2 regions of the Streptomyces yongxingensis genome follow, and region 1 is predicted to be linked to the other one. Evidence: predicted binding sites of a transcription regulator. Region 1 holds the regulator's gene; the other holds the start of a gene.
What was found. The regulator HrcA, encoded in region 1, represses chaperone genes, less so after heat shock. The targets are predictions, from matches to a motif close to TTNGCACTCNGNNNNNCNGAGTGCNAA.
Positions count from the first base shown of each region.

Region 2: groL (chaperonin GroEL) is a predicted target of HrcA. The motif match lies at 5,255-5,281, and genes of this name have one in related genera.

Region 1 covers NZ_CM145717.1:7,329,212-7,339,914, forward strand. Annotated here, with positions in the region: gene hemW (radical SAM family heme chaperone HemW) at 1-378, shown strand, start outside; gene ACZ6TD_RS31110 (DUF3097 domain-containing protein) at 488-1,309, opposite strand; gene ACZ6TD_RS31115 (MBL fold metallo-hydrolase) at 1,382-2,104, opposite strand; gene hrcA (heat-inducible transcriptional repressor HrcA) at 2,268-3,284, shown strand; gene dnaJ (molecular chaperone DnaJ) at 3,285-4,418, shown strand; gene ACZ6TD_RS31130 (nitronate monooxygenase) at 4,721-5,812, shown strand; gene ACZ6TD_RS31135 (16S rRNA (uracil(1498)-N(3))-methyltransferase) at 5,809-6,552, shown strand; gene ACZ6TD_RS31140 (hypothetical protein) at 6,643-7,404, shown strand; gene ACZ6TD_RS31145 (histidine triad nucleotide-binding protein) at 7,482-7,841, shown strand; gene ACZ6TD_RS31150 (ribonuclease Z) at 7,845-8,765, shown strand; gene ACZ6TD_RS31155 (carbohydrate kinase family protein) at 8,910-10,022, shown strand; gene ACZ6TD_RS31160 (PhoH family protein) at 10,229-10,703, shown strand, end outside.
Region 2 covers NZ_CM145717.1:6,177,572-6,188,274, reverse strand. Annotated here, with positions in the region: gene ACZ6TD_RS26770 (Cmx/CmrA family chloramphenicol efflux MFS transporter) at 1-265, shown strand, start outside; gene ACZ6TD_RS26765 (DUF4031 domain-containing protein) at 519-791, opposite strand; gene ACZ6TD_RS26760 (hypothetical protein) at 791-1,147, opposite strand; gene ACZ6TD_RS26755 (MurR/RpiR family transcriptional regulator) at 1,296-2,237, shown strand; gene murQ (N-acetylmuramic acid 6-phosphate etherase) at 2,376-3,341, shown strand; gene groL (chaperonin GroEL) at 3,467-5,092, opposite strand; gene ACZ6TD_RS26740 (cold-shock protein) at 5,495-5,701, opposite strand; gene ACZ6TD_RS26735 (MoaD/ThiS family protein) at 6,110-6,388, opposite strand; gene thrC (threonine synthase) at 6,385-7,686, opposite strand; SAM riboswitch class I at 7,705-7,846, opposite strand; gene ACZ6TD_RS26725 (glucosyl-3-phosphoglycerate synthase) at 8,038-8,985, shown strand; gene ACZ6TD_RS26720 (alpha,alpha-trehalose-phosphate synthase (UDP-forming)) at 9,144-10,610, shown strand.

The DNA of each region.
Region 1 (10,703 bases):
CGCCACAACGAGCTGTACTGGCGCGGCGCCGACTGGTGGGGCGCCGGCCCCGGCGCACACAGCCACGTGGGCGGCGTGCGGTGGTGGAACGTGAAGCACCCCGGGGCGTACGCACAGGCCCTGGGCGAGGGCCGGTCGCCCGGCGCCGGCCGGGAGCTGCTGTCCGCCGAGGAGCGCCGGGTGGAGCGGATCCTGCTGGAGCTGCGGCTGGCCGAGGGCTGCCCGCTGGAGCTGCTGCGCCCGGCCGGCGCCGCGGCCGCGGCACGGGCCCTGGAGGACGGCCTGCTGGAGCCGGAGCCGTACGGGCGCGGGCAGGCCGTGCTCACGCTCCGGGGGCGGCTGCTGGCGGACGCGGTGGTGCGGGACCTGGTGGACTGAGGCGGGGCCGTCAGAGGGCCGATACGGAAGCCCTCGGGCGGACTGAGTTGAGGGGAGCCCTCAGCCCTCATTGGCCCGTACGAAGGCCGTCAGCCCCTTACGGAGGCCGTCAGTCCTGTGGGGCCGTCACGAAGTCGATCAATTCCTCCACCTTTCCCAGGAGCTCCGGCTGGAGGTCCTTGTAGGAGCGGACCGAGGACAGGATCCGCTGCCAGGCGGCCCCGGTGTTCTCCGGCCAGCCCAGGGCGCGGCAGACGCCCTTCTTCCAGTCCTGGCCATGCGGCACCGTCGGCCAGGCCGGAATGCCGAGGGAGGACGGCTTCACGGCCTCCCAGATGTCGATGTAGGGGTGGCCGAGGACCAGCACATGCTCACCGGTGACCTGTGCGGCGATACGGGACTCCTTGGAGCCCGTCACCAGATGGTCGACGAGGACGCCGAGCCGGGCGTCCGGGCCGGGGGAGAAGCCGTCGACGATGGCGGGCAGGTCGTCGACGCCCTCCAGGTACTCCACGACGACGCCCTCGATGCGCAGATCGTCGCCCCAGACCCGCTCGACCAGCTCCGCGTCATGGCGCCCCTCGACATAGACGCGCCCCGCGCGGGCGACCCTCGCACGCGCTCCCGGCACGGCGATCGACCCCGAGGCCGTGCGCTGGGGCGCGCTGGGGGCCGCCGCGCGCGGGCGTACGAGGGTGACGACACGCCCCTCGAGCAGGAAACCGCGCGGCTCCATGGGGAAGACGCGATGTTTGCCGAAGCGGTCCTCCAGAGTGACCGTCGGACCCTGGGCGGTCTTCTCGCAGCGGATCACGGCACCACAGAATCCGGTGGTGACCTCCTCCACGACGAGGTCCGGTTCGGCCGGGACCTCGGGGGCGGGCCGCTGCCGCTTCCAGGGCGGGGTCAGGTCCGGGTCGTACTGTCGCATCCGGATGACGATAGCGCGCGACGGCCACCCGCCCCCGCAGGCGCACAACTAGGCGAACGACTAGGGCGACGGCTAGCCGGACACGCCGAAGCGGGCCGCCAGTTCGTCGCGTTGGGTCCGTACGAACGCGGCGTCCACCACGGAGCCGTGCCCCGGGACGTACCGCGCGTCCTCGCCGCCGAGGGCGAGCAGTCGGTCGAGGGCGGCGGGCCAGTGGCCGGGGATCGCGTCGGGCCCGGCCTGGGGCGTGCCGGACTCCTCCACCAGATCGCCGCAGAAGACCACCTCGGGCCGGCCGGGCACCAGAACGGCCAGGTCATGGGCGGTGTGGCCGGGCCCCACATTGGCGAGCAGCACCGTACGGCCGCCGAGGTCGAGGCTGAGCTCCCCGCAGACCAGGTGGTGCGGGGAGGCCAGATGGTCCACCGCCTCGGTGGCGGCGTCCCGGTCCACCCCGTGGCGGATCGCGTCCTCGCGCAGCGTCTCCCGCTCACGGCGCAGCAGCTCGTCCAGGCCCGTGGCCCCGTAGACCTCGCAGCCCGCGAAGGCGGCCGAGCCCAGGACATGGTCGAAGTGCGGATGGGTGAGCGCGATCCGGGTGGGGCGGCGGCCGGTCAGCCGGGTGATCCCGGAGCGCAGCTCGGCCCCGGCGCGCAGGGTCGCGCCGGTGTCCACGACGAGGATGTCGGTCAGGCCGACGACCACGCCGACCGTCTCGTCCCACTCCGGCATCCGGCGGCGGGCCACACCGGGCGCGAGCCGCTCCCAGCCCGCCTCTTCCCAACACGTCTCCATACCGCGACGCTAGCTCAACGGGGATGGGGAGAGTTGCTGCCAGCGGCGGCTCTTGCCCATGCCACCGCACCCCGCCGTACACTGGCGGAGGGGTTCTGGCACTCGTGCCCGGTGAGTGCCAGGCGGACGACCTGATGAGACCGCTGGACTGGAGGTGCGCGGGGTGCTCAGCGAACGCAGACTCGAGGTGCTGCGTGCCATTGTCCAGGACTACGTGGGGACGGAGGAGCCGGTCGGCTCCAAGGCGCTCACCGAGCGGCACCGGCTGGGGGTCTCCCCGGCCACGGTGCGTAACGACATGGCCGCTCTGGAGGACGAAGGCTTCATCGCCCAGCCGCATACGAGCGCCGGGCGGATTCCCACGGACAAGGGCTATCGCCTCTTCGTGGACAAGCTGGCCGGAGTCAAGCCACTGTCCACCCCGGAGCGGCGGGCCATTCAGAACTTCCTGGACGGTGCGGTCGACCTCGACGATGTGGTGGGGCGCACGGTCCGGCTGCTGGCGCAGCTGACCCGGCAGGTGGCGGTGGTGCAGTATCCGTCGCTGACCCGGTCGACGGTGCGCCATGTGGAGCTGCTGCCGCTGGCACCGGCCCGGGTGATGCTGGTGCTGATCACCGACACCGGTCGGGTGGAGCAGCGCATGGTCGACTGTCCCACCCCGGTCACCGAGGATTCGCTCGCCGATCTGCGCGCCCGGCTCAACAGCCGGGTCGTGGGGCGGCGTTTCGCGGATGTGCCGCAATTGGTGCAGGATCTTCCGGAGTCCTTCGAACAGGAGGACCGGGGGACCGTCTCGATCGTACTGTCGACCTTGCTCGAGACGCTCGTGGAGGAGACCGAGGAGCGGCTGATGATCGGCGGCACCGCGAACCTCACGCGTTTCGTGCATGATTTCCCCCTGACGATCCGGCCCGTTCTGGAGGCACTCGAGGAGCAGGTCGTCCTCCTCAAGCTGCTGGGCGAGGCCAAGGACTCGGGTATGACCGTGCGGATCGGGCATGAGAATGCTCACGAGGGGCTCAACGCCACCTCGGTCGTCGCGGTCGGCTACGGTTCCGGCGACGAGGCGGTCGCCAAACTCGGCGTGGTCGGACCGACCCGCATGGACTACCCCGGAACGATGGGAGCGGTACGCGCAGTGGCACGTTACGTCGGACAGATCCTGGCGGAGTCGTAAGTGGCGACGGACTACTACGCAGTCCTGGGCGTGCCTCGTGATGCCTCGCAGGACCAGATCAAGAAGGCATTCCGGCGGCTCGCCCGCGAGCTGCATCCGGACGTGAACCCGGATCCGAAGACCCAGGAGCGGTTCAAGGAGATCAACGCCGCTTACGAGGTCCTGTCGGACCCGCAGAAGAAGCAGGTCTACGACCTGGGCGGGGACCCGAATGCCGGGCCGGGCGGCGGTGGCGCCGGCGGCTTCGGCGCGGGTTTCGGCAACTTCTCCGACATCATGGACGCGTTCTTCGGCACCGCCTCGCAGCGCGGTCCGCGCTCCAGGACCCGGCGCGGTCAGGACGCGATGATCCGCCTGGACGTGGAGCTCAGCGAGGCCGCGTTCGGGACCACCAAGGACATCCAGGTCGACACCGCGGTGGTCTGCACGACGTGCAGCGGCGAGGGCGCGGCGCCGGGCACCTCGGCGCAGACCTGTGACATGTGCCGTGGCCGGGGTGAGGTCTCCCAGGTGACGCGGTCCTTCCTGGGCCAGGTCATGACCTCGCGGCCGTGCCCCCAGTGCCAGGGCTTCGGCACCGTGGTGCCGACCCCGTGCCCGGAGTGCGCGGGCGACGGCCGGATCCGCTCGCGGCGCACCCTTACGGTGAAGATCCCCGCCGGTGTGGACAACGGCACGAGGATCCAGCTGGCCGGTGAGGGCGAGGTCGGACCGGGCGGCGGCCCGGCGGGCGACCTGTACGTGGAGATCCATGAGCTCCCGCACCCGGTCTTCCAGCGGCGCGGCGACGACATGCACTGCACGGTGACCATCCCGATGACGGCGGCGGCGCTGGGCACCAAGGTGCCGCTGGAGACGCTGGACGGCCTGGAGGAGGTCGACATCCGGCCCGGCACCCAGTCCGGCCAGTCGATCCCGCTGCACCAGCGCGGCGTCACCCATCTGCGGGGCGGCGGCCGCGGTGATCTGATCGTGCACGTCGAGGTGACCACCCCGACCAAGCTGGACCCGGAGCAGGAAGAGCTGCTGCGGCGGCTGTCCAAGCTGCGCGGCGAGGAGCGCCCCACCGGCGAGTTCAAGCCGGGGCAGCAAGGGTTGTTCTCGCGGCTGAAGGATGCGTTCAACGGGCGGTAGGCGCTTCGGCCGGGGGTTCGGGGGTTGGCCCCCGGGGGGTGCGGCAAGCCGGGGCAGCAGGGGTTGTTCTCGCGGCTGAAGGATGCGTTCAACGGGCGGTAGGCGCTTCGGCCGGGGGTTCGGGGGTTGGCCCCCGGGGGGTGCGGCAAGCCGGGGCAGCAGGGGTTGTTCTCGCGGCTGAAGGACGCATTCAACGGGCGGTAGGCGCGCCGGGCCGGGAGACGGCCCGCGCGGGCCGCTGATCTCCGCGGCGCCCTTGATCCGGTGGTGAGCCGGTGCGGAGGGCATGACACGATGTGGCCATGTCCTCCGCGCTGACCGATCTTTACCGGTACCCGATCGTGCAGGCGCCGATGGCGGGTGGAGCCTCCTGCCCGCAGCTCGCCGCCACTGTCTCCGAGGCCGGTGGCCTCGGTTTCCTCGCTGCCGGCTACAAGACGCCGGAGGCGATGTATGAGGAGATCAAACAGCTGCGGGGGCTGACCGGCCGGCCCTTCGGCATCAATCTGTTCATGCCGCAGCCGCCCAACCCCGACCCGGCCGCCGTCGCGGCCTACGGCGAGCGGCTCGCGGGCGAGGCGGCCTGGTACGAGACCTCGCTGGGCGACCCGGAGTCGGGCTCGGACGACGCGTACGACGCCAAGCTCGCCGTGCTCCTCGACAACCCCGTCCCGGTCGTCTCGTTCACCTTCGGCTGCCCGACCCGTGCCGTCCTCGACGCCCTCGCCAAGGTCGGCACCCGTACGGTCGTGACCGTGACCTCGCCCGTCGAGGCGCAGACCGCCCAGTGGGCGGGCGCCGACGCCGTCTGTGTGCAGGGCGTGGAGGCCGGCGGCCACCAGGGCACGTACAGCAATGACCCGGCCGCGGACGGGATGGGCGTCGGGCTCGGGCTGCTGTCGCTGATCACGCTGGTCCGCGAGTACGTCCAGATCCCGATCATCGCGGCGGGCGGGATCATGCGCGGTTCGCAGATCGCCGCAGCGCTGGCCGCGGGCGCGGTCGCGGCCCAGCTGGGGACCGCGTTCCTGGTGTGCCCCGAGTCCGGGGCGAACGCCCTGCACAAGCAGGCGATGACGGATCCGCTGTTCGGCCGCACCGAGCTGACCCGCGCCTTCTCCGGGCGCCCGGCCCGGGGCCTGGTCAACCGCTTCATGCGCGAGCACGGCCCGTACGCGCCCGCCGCCTACCCCCAGCTGCACCACATGACCTCCGGCCTCCGTAAGGCGGCCGCGAAGGCGGGCGATCCCCAGGGGATGGCGCTGTGGGCCGGGCAGGGCCACCGGCTGGCGCGTGAGCTGCCCGCCGCGCGGCTGGTGGAGACGCTCGCGGTGGAACTCGACGCGGCGCGGGCCGGGTTGGGCCGTCAGCCCCAGTGGGGTGCGGTGTCGTGACCGCCCCGGTGTTCGTGGCCGACGCCCTGGCGGGGGCGGCCGCGGGGGCCCGGGTCTGGCTGGAGGGCCCGGAGGGGCGCCACGCGGTGTCCGTAAGGCGGCTGCGCGTCGGTGAGCCCGTGGTGCTGACGGACGGTCACGGTACGGGCGTCCAGGGCACCGTGACGGCCGTCGAGGGCAAGGACCGGCTGGAGGTCGCGGTGGACGAGGTGCGCCGGGAGACGGCCCCGGACCCGAGGATCACCGTCGTGCAGGCGCTGCCCAAGGGCGACCGGGGTGAGCTGGCGGTGGAGACCATGACGGAGACCGGCGTGGACGCCGTCGTGCCGTGGTCGGCCGCCCGCTGCATCACCCAGTGGAAGGGCGAGCGCGGCCTCAAGGCGCTCGGCAAGTGGCGGTCGACCGCGCGCGAGGCGGGCAAGCAGTCCCGTCGGCTGACCTTCCCCGAGGTCACGGACGCGATGACGACCCGGCAGGTTGCCCGGTTTCTCGCCGAAGCCGATTTCGCGGCCGTGCTGCACGAGGAGGGCGGCGAACCGCTCGCGACGGCCCCACTGCCCGCGAGTGGCGAGATCGTTCTGGTCGTCGGGCCCGAAGGGGGCGTGTCCCCCGAGGAGTTGGCGGCCTTCGCCGAGGCGGGCGCGCGGCCGTACCGGCTGGGCCCGAGCGTGCTGCGCACCTCCACGGCCGGAACGGCGGCCGCCGCGCTGCTGCTCGGCCGCACCGGCCGCTGGGGGTGAAAGGCCCCTCCGGGGCCCCTCGCCGGGCACGCCCGCACCTGGCCGAGGACGGCCTTCCGGTTCGCGCCGGCCGATGGGAACCTATCCCCTATGGGGGTATTGAGCCAGGCAAGGCAGGCACGACGGGCACGGCAGGGACGGCAGACAAGACGGGGACGGACGCTCTTCGCCGTCGCGGCGGCCGGCGCGGCGGCGGTCGCGGTGACGGCGTGCGAGCCGACCGGCGGCGGCATCAGCTCGGTGACGGTCGCGATCACCACGGACCAGGTCGCCACCGAGGCCCTGGAGCGGGGCGGTGTCGGCGTCCGCTGGATGAGCTGCAACGCCGAGTTCAGGCACGGCCGTACGGCGGGTGCCGCCTCGCCCTCGCAGAGCGAGCGGGCCGGGGAGACCGACGCACGGGTGGACTGCCACGGCAGGACCGACAACGACAAGGACGTCCGGATCAGGGGCCGGGTCACCTACGTCCGGGAGGACCACTGCGTCCGGGGCGACTTGACCGGCCAGGTGGACGGCCGGAAGGTCTTCGAGGCGAATGTGATCGGGGAGTGCCAGGGCGGCGGCCGGGACACCGAGAGCCCCCGGCCGACCCGCAGTCACCCTTGGGAGCACCGGACCACGGAGGCTCCCGAGCCGACCCGTAGCCACCCTTGGGAGCACCGGACCACGGAGGCTCCCGAGCCGACCCGTAGCCACCCTTGGGAGCACCGGACCACCGAGGCCCCCGAGCCGACCCGCAGTCACCCTTGGGAGCACCCGTCCACCGAGGGCGGCGCCGGCCAGGTCGGTGTCGGTGACGGCGCCGGTGAGGACGGTAAGGGCGGCACCGGGGGCGGTGGCCGGAGCGAATAACCCGCGATCGCTTCCGTCGGCAGGCCCTGCCGGTACCATCCGGACCGTACGTGCCGACGATCCGTGAGGAGCCACCGGTGGCGGGAGAACCGCAGGCCGACTGCCTGTTCTGCAAGATTGTGTCGGGGGAGGTGCCGGCCACCGTCGTCCGCGAGACGGACACCACCGTCGCCTTCCGTGACATAAACCCCCAGGCGCCCACGCACGTCCTGGTGATCCCCAAGGCGCACCACCGGGACGCGGCCTCCCTCGCGGCGGCCGAACCGCAGATCACCGCGGACGTGCTGCGCGAGGCGGGCGCGGTCGCCGCGGAGGAGAAGCTCGACGAGACGGGCTACCGCGTGGTGTTCAACACCGGCTCCGGCGCCGGTCAGACCGTCTTCCACGCGCATGCCCACGTCCTGGGCGGCCGCGGGCTCAACTGGCCCCCCGGATAACCCTTGTCCGCGCGGGAACTGATCGTCCTCGGCACCGCCAGCCAGGTGCCGACCCGGCACCGCAACCACAACGGCTATCTGCTGCGCTGGGACGGCGAGGGCCTGCTGTTCGACCCCGGCGAGGGCACCCAGCGCCAGATGCTGAGGGCCGGGGTCGCCGCCCATGACATCGACCGGATCTGCGTCACCCACTTCCACGGGGACCACTCCCTGGGCCTGGCCGGGGTGATCCAGCGGATCAACCTCGACCGGGTGCCGCACCGGGTGACCGCCCACTACCCGGCGAGCGGACAGCGGTTCTTCGAGCGGCTGCGCTACGCGACCGCCTACCGCGAGACGGTCGCGCTGACCGAGGAGCCGGTCGCCGGCGACGGCGCGGTGCTCGCCCGTACCCCCGCGTACACGCTGGAGGCGGCCCGGCTCTCGCACCCCGTCGAGTCCTACGGCTATCGCCTGATCGAACCGGACGGCCGCAGGATGCTGCCCGAGCGGCTCGGCGCGCTCGGCGTCCGCGGCCCGGACATCGGCCGGCTCCAGCGGGATCGGGTGCTGGAGATCGAGGGGCGGACGGTGGCGATCGAGGAGGTCAGCGAGGTGCGCCGGGGGCAGCGCTTCGCGTTCATCATGGACACCCGGCTGTGCGACGGCGCCGACGCGCTGGCGCAGGGGTGCGATCTGCTGGTCATCGAGTCGACCTTCCTGGACGAGGACGAGGCCCTGGCGGTCGAGTACGGGCATCTGACCGCCGGGCAGGCGGCCCGGCTCGCGGCCGGGGCGGGGGTGCGGCACCTGGTGCTGACGCACTTCTCGCAGCGCTACGGCGACCCTTTCGAATTCGAGCGCCAGGCGCGGGACGCCGGGTTCGAGGGGGAGCTCACGGTCGCCCAGGACCTGATGACGGTGGCGCTGCCCAAACGGCGCTGAGGACGCCCCGGCGGGGGCGGCGGGACCGATGACCGCCAAGGGTGACGGTGGGCCGGACCCCGGCCCGTTGTCGGTGCCATCGTGCACACTGGCCGCACCCGCGTCCGACGGCGGAGGCGGACCGGCAAGACCTGGGAGAGCGCGGTGACGACACACGACGGCGACAAGCTCACGGCGGGCTACCACCTGCTCGACCCGCTCGCGGACGTGCGCCGCCCCGGCGACGCGGACTGCGATGTCTATCTCACCGGCACGGTCTTCCTGGACATCATCTTCACCGGTCTTGACAGCGCCCCGGTCCGCGGCACCGAGTCCTGGGCCCGCGGCATGGGCTCGAGCCCCGGCGGCGTCGCCAATATGGCCACCGCCCTGGCCCGGCTCGGCCTGCGCACCTCGCTCGCCGCCGCCTTCGGCGACGACCACTACGGGGACTACTGCCGGGACGCCCTGGACCACGGCGAGGGCATCGATCTCTCGCTCTCCCGCACGATCCCCGGCTGGCACTCACCGGTGACCGTCTCCATGGCCTACGAGGGCGAGCGGACCATGGTCTCCCACGGCCATGAGGCCCCGCCGCCCGAGGAGCCCGCGCCCAGCAGCCCGCCCCCGGCCCGCGCCGCCGTGGCCTCCCTGGTGCCCGGCCGCGGCCAGGAGTGGGTCGCCGAGGCCGCCCGCCGCGGCAGCAGGGTCTTCGCGGACGTCGGCTGGGACGACACCGGCCGCTGGGACCCGGCCGACCTCGCCGAGCTGGAGCACTGCGAGGCGTTCCTGCCCAACGCCGAGGAGGCGATGCGCTACACCCGCACCGACTGCCCGCGCGCCGCCGCACGGGCCCTGGCCGACCTGGTGCCGCTGGCCGTCGTCACGCTCGGCTCCGAGGGGGCGTACGCGGTCGACGGCCGCACCGGCGAGACCGCCGAGGTGCCCGCGATCTCGGTGGAGGCCCTGGACCCGACCGGGGCCGGGGACGTGTTCGTCGCAGGTTTCGTCACCGGCACGCTCGCCGGGTGGCCGCTCGCCGACCGGCTGGCCTTCGCCGGGCTGACCGCCGCGCTGTCGGTGCAGGAGTTCGGCGGCTCGCTGTCGGCGCCCGGCTGGGTCGAGATCGCCGCCTGGTGGCAGCACGCCCGCGCCTACGACGACCAGCCCGCCCGCGCGCTGCGCCGTTACGCCTTCCTCGACCGGCTGCTCCCGGCCGCCGCCCGCCCGTGGCCGCTGCGCCGGGCCGTCCCGACGATCGGTTTCCGCCAGGCGTAGCGCGGGGCGCGGACCGGGGGTGGCGCCGGGGCCCCGGCCCCTGGATCATCAGGGGGCGCGGGAGGCCCCAGGTGGGCGGGGTGATGAGCGGATAGGAGTAAAAGGACTCGGGTGTTGTCGGTGCTCCGTCGTACCCTGGAACCCAAGGTTGTCGAGCGGCGAGAACCCTTGTATCGGGAGGTAGAAGCAGGCCAGAGAGCCGGCCCATGACGCAACCAACCACAGCACCGCAGGCGCATGCGCAGTTCACGGTCCCGAGCAAGCACCCCATGGTCATGGTCCTGGGATCCGGTGATGCGCTGCTCCGTGTGATCGAGAACGCGTTCCCGGCGACGGATATTCATGTACGGGGCAACGAAGTCAGCGCCACCGGGGACCCGAAGGAAGTCGCCCTGGTCCAGCGTCTGTTCGATGAGATGATGCTGGTGCTCCGCACCGGTCAACCGATGACGGAGGATGCGGTGGAGCGCTCGATCTCCATGCTGCGCGCGGCTGAGAACGGCGAGAGCGGGGTGCGGGAGACGCCCGCCGAGGTGCTCACCCAGAACATCCTCTCCAACCGCGGCCGCACCATCCGTCCCAAGACGCTCAACCAGAAGCGCTATGTCGACGCCATCGACAAGCACACGGTCGTCTTCGGCATCGGCCCCGCGGGCACCGGCAAGACCTATCTCGCCATGG
Region 2 (10,703 bases), 1.2 Mb from region 1:
GGGCGCGACGAACACCTCGGCCTTCAACATCGGCAACACGGTGGGCCCATGGCTCGGCGGCCTCGTCATCGACGCGGGCTGGGGCTACCCGGCCGTGGCCTGGACGGGCGCGGCCCTCGCCGGTACGGGCGCGGTGACGACGGTCGCCGCGATGCGGCTGCACCGGGCGGCCGGCGCCTCCCGCGTCATCGCCACGTCGGCCTCCTCGGCCGGTAGGGAAGCGGCCCACGACCTGGCTGCTGACCCGTCGCGCACCACGCGCTGAGAGACCCCACCTCCCCGCGCGGGCGCGGCCACACCCGTTGCCTCCGCGCCGCGCCCCGACCCGGCCCCGCCGGGCGGGGTCACCGGCCCGCGGCGAAGCACGCCCGATGAGCTGCGACAGCACGGCACCGCGCGCGGACCTGCGCACGGCGCCGGGGCGGCGGTCGCCCCGGGCGGCCGGGCGCGGTCTCGACGGACGGCCGGGCGGCAAGGCGGCCGGGCGGCAGCGCGGGCCGCAGGCCCGCCCGTCCCGGTCAGTCCACGTTCGCGGCTCGTTTGGGGCGGCGGAGGCCCGCGGCCTTGAGGCGGCGGAGGAGTTCCTTGCTGCCGACCTCCTCCGCGCCCGCCCGTACCGCCTTCGCGTACAACTCGCTCGGCACGTCGTAGTGGTCCCGGTCGAAGCCTCGGCGCGGGGCGCCGATGCGGGCGGCGAAGGCGTGGAGTTCGGCGTAGGAGACATCGCTGACGAGATGGGACCACAGGCGGCCGTGGCCCGGCCACGAGGGCGGGTCGATCAGGACGGCCATCAGAGGGTGGTGCCCAGCGAGCCCACGGGCGCCACCGCGACCGCCGTCTTGCCGCAGACCCAGTGCGGGTCGGGGCCCAACTCGGGCTCCACGTCGAGGGCGTGGAGGTCGCCGCCCGTGGTGCAGACGGGACACAGCGGCCAGCGGCCGTACCGTTCCAGCAGGGCGTCCTGGACGTCTTGGGCGACCAGACCGGCCACGTACGCGGCGCCCTCCGGCCACTGCTCGACCCACCACCGCCGGTGCGCGATCGCGTCTTCGACCAGCGAGACGATGTCGGCGCGGGCCACCTCCCCCGCCGCGAGGTCGGCCAGGACGAGGGCGCGGGCCGCGTGCAGTGCCTGTTCGAGCTTCATGGGTCCCATTGTCACCTTTGCTTCCTCCCGGCGCCTGTTCGCTTCGTCCGCGGCCCCGGCCCCCCGGATGCCCCGCGCCCGCTCACCGGCCCGCCGTGTCGTCGTCCGGAGGGTTGACCGGCACCGTGGCCGGAAATAGTTTTCGCTGTTGAGTAGCGATCTGAAGGAGACTTTCATGCCTCCACCGCAGCCCGACGCCACCCCACCGCCCGTCCCGGCCGCCCTCGCCGCCAAAGTCCGCACGTTAGCCCCCTCCATGACCCGCTCCATGCAGCGCGTCGCCGAAGCCGTGGCGGGCGATCCGGCCGGTTGCGCGGCGCTCACCGTCACCGGGCTCGCCGAGCGGACCGGCACCAGTGAGGCCACCGTCGTCCGCACCTCCCGGCTGCTCGGCTACCCCGGATACCGGGATCTGCGCCTCGCGCTCGCCGCGCTCGCCGCCCAACAGGCCGCCGGCCGGGCCCCGGCCGTCACCGCGGACATCGCGGTGGACGATCCGATCGCCGACGTGGTCACCAAGCTGGCGCGGGAGGAGCAGCAGTGTCTGGCCGACACCGCCGCGGGGCTGGACACCAGCCAGGTCGAGGCGGCCGTCTCGGCGCTGGCCGCCGCCCGCCGGATCGATGTGTACGGGGTCGGGGCGTCCAGCCTCGTCGGCCAGGACCTGGTCCAGAAGCTGCTGCGCATCGGGCTGATAGCCCACGCCCACGCCGATCCGCACCTCGCGGTCACCAACGCGGTCCAGTTGCGGTCCGGCGACGTCGCCATCGCGATCACCCACTCCGGGCGCACGACGGACGTCATCGAGCCACTGCGGGTGGCCTTCGAGCGCGGGGCGACCACCGTCGCGATCACCGGACGGCCGAACGGCGAGGTCGCGCAGTACGCGGACCTGGTGCTCACCACCTCCACCGCCCGCGAGAGCGAGCTGCGCCCGGCGGCCATGTCCAGCCGGACCAGCCAGCTGCTGGTGGTGGACTGCCTGTTCATAGGGGTCGCCCAGCGGACGTACGAAACGGCGGCGCCCGCGCTCTCCGCGTCGTACGAGGCGCTCGCGCACCGCCACGATCCGCGTCCCGGGCACCGCTGAGCCCGGCCGGTCCGCCTTCGGTTCCGCCTTCGGTCCCACCCCCGGTCACTGTTTCGGTCACCGTTTCGCCGGTGATCGCCCTCGCGGTCACCGTCACCCCCACCCTTACGCTGACGTACCGGAAAGAGCCGCTTCACCATGACTTCCGCCGACTCCGCAGCCGATTCCGCAGCCGACTCCACGGGCTCCGCACGGCTCCGCGCCCAGCTCGACACCCTGACCACCGAGGCGTTCCGCCCCGAACTCGCCGAGATCGACCGGCTCGAAACCCTCGAGATCGCCCGGATCATGAACGCGGAGGACGCCGCCGTCCCCACCGCCGTCGCCGGTCAGCTCCCCCGCATCGCCGCCGCCATCGAGGCCATCGCCGCGCGGATGTCCCGTGGCGGCCGCCTCCTCTATGCGGGCGCGGGCACCGCCGGACGGCTCGGGGTACTCGACGCGAGCGAGTGCCCGCCCACCTTCAACACCCGGCCCGAGCAGGTCGTCGGGGTGATCGCGGGCGGCCCGGACGCCGTGGTGACCTCGGTCGAGGGCGCGGAGGACAGCGCGGAGCTGGCCGCCCGGGACCTCGACCGGCTCGGGATCGGCCCCGACGACACCGTGGTCGGCGTCTCGGCCTCCGGCCGCACCCCGTACGCCGTGGGCGCGGTCGAGCACGCCCGGCGGCGCGGCGCGCTCACCGTCGGGCTGTCCTGCAACGCCGGGTCGGCGCTCGCCGCCGCGGCCGACCACGGCATCGAGATCGTCGTGGGGCCGGAGCTGCTCACCGGCTCGACCCGGCTGAAGGCGGGCACGGCCCAGAAGCTGGTGCTCAACATGATCTCGACCATCACCATGATCCGGCTGGGCAAGACCTTCGGGAATCTGATGGTCGACGTGCGCGCCTCCAACGACAAGCTGCGGGCCCGTTCGCGGAGGATCGTCTTCCTGGCGACCGGGGCCTCCGACGAGCGGATCGAGAGCGCGCTGGCGGCCACGGACGGCGAGGTGAAGAACGCGATCCTCACCATCCTGGGCGGGGTGGACGCCCCGACCGCCGAGAAGCTCCTGGCCGAGGCGCACGGCCATCTGCGCGCCGCCCTGGAGGCCGCCACGGGCTGAGCCCGGGGCCGGGCCCCGCATCCGCGCGGGGCCGGATAAGCCGTCGGGGCGGCACCCCTGGGAGAGGGTGCCGCCCCGACGTTTCGGACGGTATGACCGACCGGCGGACGAACGCGCCGAGTCGATCAGAAGTCCATGTCACCGCCCGGCATGCCGCCCGGAGCGCCCGCCGGGGCGGCCTTCTCCGGCTTGTCGGCGATGACGGCCTCGGTGGTGAGGAACAGCGCGGCGATCGACGCGGCGTTCTGCAGCGCGGAGCGCGTGACCTTGGCCGGGTCGATGATGCCCTCGGCGATCAGGTCCACGTACTCACCGGTCGCGGCGTTGAGGCCGTGACCCGGGGTCAGGTTGCGCACCTTCTCGACCACGACGCCGCCCTCGAGACCGGCGTTGACCGCGATCTGCTTCAGCGGGGCCTCCAGGGCCAGGCGCACGGCCTGGGCACCGGTGGCCTCGTCGCCCTCGAGCTCCAGCTTCTCGAAGACCGAGACGGTCTGGAGCAGGGCCACGCCACCACCGGCGACGATGCCCTCCTCGACGGCGGCCTTGGCGTTGCGCACCGCGTCCTCGATGCGGTGCTTGCGCTCCTTGAGCTCCACCTCGGTGGCGGCACCGGCCTTGATGACGGCCACGCCGCCGGCCAGCTTCGCCAGGCGCTCCTGGAGCTTCTCGCGGTCGTAGTCCGAGTCCGAGGACTCGATCTCGGCGCGGATCTGGTTGACGCGGCCCTGCACCTGGTCGGTGTCGCCGGCGCCGTCCACGATGGTGGTCTCGTCCTTGGTGACCGTGATCTTGCGAGCACGGCCGAGCAGGTCGAGACCGGCGTTCTCCAGCTTGAGGCCGACCTCCTCGGAGATGACGGTGCCACCGGTGAGGATGGCGATGTCGCCGAGCATGGCCTTACGGCGGTCACCGAAGCCCGGGGCCTTGACGGCGACGGACTTGAAGGTGCCACGGATCTTGTTGACGACCAGGGTCGCCAGGGCCTCGCCCTCGACGTCCTCGGCGATGATCAGCAGCGGCTTGCCCGACTGCATGACCTTCTCGAGCAGCGGGAGGAGGTCCTTCACGCTGCTGATCTTGGAGTTGACGATCAGGATGTACGGGTCGTCGAGCGACGCCTCCATACGCTCCATGTCCGTCGCGAAGTACGGGGAGATGTAGCCCTTGTCGAAGCGCATGCCCTCGGTGAGCTCGAGCTCGAGCCCGAAGGTCTGCGACTCCTCGACGGTGATGACACCTTCCTTGCCGACCTTGTCCATCGCCTCGGCGATGAGCTCACCGATCTGGGTGTCGGCGGCGGAGATGGAGGCGGTGGAGGCGATCTGCTCCTTGGTCTCCACGTCCTTGGCCTGCTCGAGGAGCTGGGCGGAGACGGCCTCGACGGCCTTCTCGATACCGCGCTTGAGCGCCATCGGGTTGGCGCCCGCGGCGACGTTGCGGAGGCCCTCCTTGACCAGCGCCTGGGCGAGGACGGTCGCGGTCGTCGTGCCGTCACCGGCGACGTCGTCCGTCTTCTTCGCGACCTCCTTGACCAGCTCGGCGCCGATCTTCTCGTACGCGTCCTCGAGCTCGATCTCCTTGGCGATGGACACACCATCGTTGGTGATCGTGGGGGCGCCCCACTTCTTCTCGAGGACGACGTTGCGGCCCTTGGGGCCGAGGGTGACCTTGACGGCGTCGGCGAGCTGGTTCATCCCGCGCTCGAGGCCGCGCCGCGCCTCCTCGTCGAACGCGATGATCTTGGCCATGTGAAGTGGTCCTCCCAGAGACGGGGTGGATTGCTCCGGACCGCGCTGGCGCCCGCGACGGACGGCCTGCCTGCCGCGCGGTTCCTTGCCCCGCATGGCCTGGCGGGCCTCACCGACCCGGTCCTTCTGTCACTCTCAACGTCAGAGTGCTAACGCCAATGATTAGCACTCGGGCCTATAGAGTGCAAGCGCCCGAAGGGCGTCCTTGAGGGGTGGCGGTCGGGCGACGGGTGGGCGCAAGCGCCCGTGACGGGTGGGCGCAAGCGCCCGTAGGGCGTCCAGGGCCCGAAGGGGGCGGTAGGGCACGGGGAGCCATGGCGCCGGGCATGCCGAAGGGTCCGTACCCTGTTCGGGACACGGACCCTTCGGATTTGTTCGTTTCAGCTGCGTCGCGTCGGCGCGTCAGCCTACGGCCACGCGGACCATGTCGGCCTGCGGGCCCTTCTGGCCCTGCGAGATCTCGAACTCGACCCGCTGGCCTTCCTCGAGGGTGCGGTACCCGTCCATCTGGATCGCGCTGTAGTGGACGAACACGTCCGCACCACCGTCGACCGCGATGAAGCCGTACCCCTTCTCCGCGTTGAACCACTTGACGGTGCCCTGAGCCATTCCTAACTCCCCTATTGCTGGCCCTTGCGCAGGACCGCACTCCGCGGACCCGGGTCAGACCTCACCCCCCGGATGTGGGGGGTGTGCGCCGGAACGCGTCGACCGCCGCTGAATGTATCCGTCCCAACGCCCTCTGCAACAGGTCAATCGGACGAGAATTCTGGGCACGGCCGAACGGTTAAAAGTGAGAAATTATGTGAAGTTCGGGCAAGCCGGGCCGGACATAAGCAACTAACCCGACAATTCGCGCGCACACTTTACGCACAACTTGACGAGTTCTCATATGTGGCTCCGACCCCGGAGCCGGCGGGGAATCCGGGCAACTGTATCGCGATTCCACACACGGAATCGCCCCGTCCGGTTGTCCCCGGACGGGGCGATGCCAAAGGTGAGGAGGGGGACGCGGGGTCAGCAGCCGCCCGCGACCGCCGGGATGATCGAGATCCCGGCGCCGTCCGGGGTCGCCGTGGCCAGGCCGTCGGCGAAGCGGACGTCGTCGTCGTTGACGTAGACGTTGACGAAGCGGCGGAGCTTGCCGGTGTCGTCCAGGACGCGGGCCGAGATGCCCGCGTGGTTCTTCTCCAGGTCCGTCAGGACCTCGGCGAGGGTCGCGCCCTCGGCGGAGACCTCCGCCTGACCGCCGGTGTAGGTGCGCAGGATGGTCGGGATTCGGACGTTGACGCTCATGCGAGTCCAGCCTCTCGGAACGAGTCAAGGGTGGGGCGGATGATGGCGGAGGGGCCCGTGGTGGGGGCCACCGCGTCGAGGGTCTTGAGGCCGTCGCCGGTGTTGAGCACGACGGTCGTCAGGGACGGGTCGAGCAGACCGTCCTCGATCAGCTTCTTGGTCACGCCGACGGTCACGCCGCCCGCGGTCTCCGCGAAGATCCCCTCGGTGCGGGCCAGCAGCTTGATGGCGTCGACGATCTGCTCGTCGTTCACGTCCTCCACCGCGCCGCCCGTACGGCGGGCGATGTCCAGGACGTACGGGCCGTCCGCGGGGTTGCCGATGGCCAGCGACTTGGCGATGGTCCGCGGCTTCTGCGGCCGGACGACGTCATGGCCGGCCTTGTAGGCGGCGGAGACCGGGGAGCAGCCCTCGGCCTGGGCGCCGAAGATCTTGTAGGGCTTGTCCTCGACCAGACCGATCGCGATCAGCTCCTTCAGCCCCTTGTCGATCTTGGTGAGCTGGGAGCCGGAGGCGATCGGGATGACGATCTGGTCCGGCAGCCGCCAGCCGAGCTGCTCACAGATCTCGTACGCCAGGGTCTTGGAGCCCTCGCCGTAGTACGGCCGCAGGTTGACGTTGACGAAGCCCCAGCCCTCGCCCGCCGGGTCGCCGATCAGCTCGCTGCAGAAGCGGTTGACGTCGTCGTAGGTGCCCTCGATGCCGACCAGCTCACCGCCGTAGACCGCCGCCATGACGACCTTGCCCGCCTCCAGGTCGTGCGGGATGAAGACGCAGGAGCGGAAGCCCGCGCGGGCGGCCGCGGCGCCCACCGCGCCGGCGAGGTTGCCGGTGGAGGAGCAGGAGAGGGTGGTGAAGCCGAAGGTGCGGGCGGCCTGGACGGCGATGGCGACGACCCGGTCCTTGAAGGAGTGGGTCGGGTTCCCGGAGTCGTCCTTGATGTGCAGCTCACCGGTGACGCCGAGCTCACGGGCGAGGTTGTCGGCCTTGACCAGCTTGGTGAAGCCGGGGTTCAGGCTCGGCAGGTCCGCCACGTCCGCCGGGACGGGCAGCAGCGGGGCGTAGCGCCAGATGCTGTTCGGACCGGCCTCGATACGCCGGCGCAGCCCCTCCGGGTCGCCGGCCGGCAGCTCGTACGCGACCTCGAGCGGCCCGAAACAGATCTCGCACGCGAAGATCGGACCCAGCTCGAACCGCTCACCGCACTCCCGGCAGGACAATGCGACGGCGGGGCCGAAGGCACCGGAGGCGACGGAGGCGGAGGAAGTGGTTGAGCTTTCTACTGACTGCACAGCCATGGATGGCGAGGCCCTTTCTCCTCATCTTCCTCGCGACGCATTTCGCCACGAGACGGAATTGGCACCTTCCCGAGCTGGGAGCCTCGCTGCGGAATGCGAGATCAGCTGGAGGGTTGCCGGGGCTTCAACGGGCCGTTCCCTCTGCCCCTCTGGATGAGCGGTATGGCACCGGGCGGACCCGGGGCGTTTGTCGGCACGAGCGTCATCGGTACGTCGGTAAACACCGAGGTCGACCCCGACATACGACGGCCATGTGCGTTGTTCAAGACTGTAACCGAAGGCCCGGATGGTTGAGGTAGCCGTCCGATGCGCGAGATGGATCACAGCGATCACAGCAGGGGAGACACACAGGTGCTGGATGAGGTGGAGCGCTGGCTGAAGCGTCGCTCCTGGTCTGCCGACGACCGTCCGCTGGATCGCCTGCTGGCCGCGAAGCGGGCCACGGCGACGACGGTGAGCGTGGTCCTGCCCGCCCTGAACGAGGAGGCCACGGTCGGCGATATCGCCGACACGATCCGGCGTGAGCTGATGGGCGAGGCGATGCCGCTGGTGGACGAGCTGGTGGTGCTGGACTCCGGTTCCACGGACCACACCGCCGAGGTCGCCGCGGCGGCGGGCGCCACCGTCGTCCCCCGCGACTCGCTGCTGCCCCGGCTGCCCGCGCTCCCCGGCAAGGGCGAGGTGCTGTGGCGGTCCCTGCTCGCCACGAGCGGTGACATCGTCTGCTTCATCGACGCCGACCTGCGGGAATTCGAACCGCGCTTTGTCTCGGGAATCGTCGGTCCGCTGCTGACCGACCCCACGCTTGAGCTGGTGAAGGGCATGTACGACCGCCCGCTCGGCGAGGTGGCGGGGCAGGGCGGCCGGGTCACCGAGCTGGTCGCCCGCCCGCTGCTGAATCTGCACTGGCCCCAGCTGGCCGGATTCGTCCAGCCGTTGAGCGGGGAGTACGCGGCGCGCCGTTCGCTGCTGGAGCGGCTGCCCTTCCCGGTCGGCTACGGCGTCGAGCTGGGGCTGCTGGTGGACGCGCTGCACACGGTGGGGCTCGACGCGCTCGGCCAGGTCGACATCGGGGTGCGCAAACACCGCCACCAGGACGGGCAGGCGCTCGGCCGGATGGCGGCCGCGATCTACCGCACCGCGCAGCTACGGCTGGCCCGGGGCCATTTGGTGCGGCCGCGGCTGACCCAGTTCGACCGGGGCGAGAACGGCTTCGAGCCGCGCACCACGGAGGTGGACACCGAGGAGCGGCCGCCGATGATCGAGATACCGGAGTACACGGCGCGGCGCGCGGCGTGACGCCGGGATAGCGGCTCGGCGCTCACGGAGGGATGGCGTCCTGGCGCCCGCCGAGGAACAGCCTCCTGGCGCTGATGTGGCCGGAACCGGAATAGCACCTACGGGGCAAGAAACCGTACGTACGTTTGCGCGGGGCCGCGCCTGGCTAGGCTCGCGACATGGCAGTTCCGCGCACCGCCCCGATCCTGGTCGCGTCCAACCGCGGCCCGGTCTCGTACACCCTGGGCGAGGACGGCTCGCTCACCGCCCGGCGCGGCGGTGGCGGGCTGGTCTCCGGGCTCAGCGCGATCGGCCCGGACGCGGGCGCGGTGTGGGTGTGCGCGGCGCTCGGCGAGGGTGACCGCGAGGCGGCCCGGCGCGCCGGGGCCGGCCATCTGAACCCCGGTGACACCGGCGGCCAGCAGGTGCGGATGCTCGACATCGCGCCGGACGTCTTCGCCGCCGCGTACAACGGCATCGCCAATTCGGTGCTGTGGTTCGTCCACCACCTGCTCTACCAGACCCCGGTCGAGCCGGTCTTCGACGCGGAGTTCGCCGAGCAGTGGGCGGCCTACGAGAGCTATAACGCGGCGTTCGCGGACGCGCTCGCCCAGGAGGCGGTGGACGACGCCGTCGTCCTGGTGCAGGACTACCACCTTGCGCTGGTGCCCGCGATGCTCCGCGAGCGCCGCCCCGATCTGCGGATCGGTCACTTCTCCCACACTCCCTGGGCCCCGCCGGACTACTACCGGCTGCTGCCGGACGACGTCGCGGCGGATGTGCTGCGCGGCATCCTCGGCGGCGACCGCGCCGCGTTCCTCACCGAGCGCTGGGCCACCGCCTTCGCCGACTGCTGCGCGGCGGTGCTGGGCGCGGAGATCGTCCGGGACGGTGACGGCGACGGTAACGGCATGGCGACGGCCGTGCGCTTCCAGGGCCGGGAGACCCGGCTGGGCGTCCACGGCCTGGGCGCCGACGCGGACTTCCTGCGGGAGCGGTCGCGCCAGGGCGATGTGGACGAACGGCTGAGCACTCTGCGGGCCCAGATCGGACCGGGCCGGAAGTCGATCGTCCGGGTGGACCGCACCGAGCTGTCCAAGAACATCGTGCGCGGGCTGCTGGCCTACCGGCGGCTGCTGGAGACCCGTCCCGAGTGGCGCGAGCGCGTGGTGCACGTGGCCTTCGCCTACCCCTCGCGCCAGGACCTCGCGGTCTACCGCGACTACACCGAGCGGGTGCGGCGGATCGCGGACGAGATCAACGACGAGTACGGCACGGAGGGCTGGACTCCGGTCGCCCTGCATGTGAAGGACGACTTCGCCCGGTCCCTCGCGGCCTACCGGCTGGCGGACGTGGCCCTGGTCAACCCCATCCGGGACGGGATGAACCTGGTGGCCAAGGAGGTCCCGGTGGTCTCCGAGCGGGGATGCGCGCTGGTGCTCTCGCGGGAGGCGGGCGCGTACGCCGAGCTGGGCGAGGACGCGCTGGTGGTGAACCCGTACGACGTGGAGGGCACGGCCCGGGCGCTCCACGAGGCGCTGCGCATGAGCGACGGCGAGCGCGCGGACCGCACCAAGCGGCTCGCCGCCGCGGCGACCGCACTACCGCCACAGGCGTGGTTCCTGGCGCAACTGCGGGCGCTGTGATGGCTTGGGGGTGACGGGTGCGGCCGGGTACGGGCGCGGCCGGGTACGGGCGCGGCCGGGTACGGGCGCGGCCCGGGTGCCCGGCGCGACCTG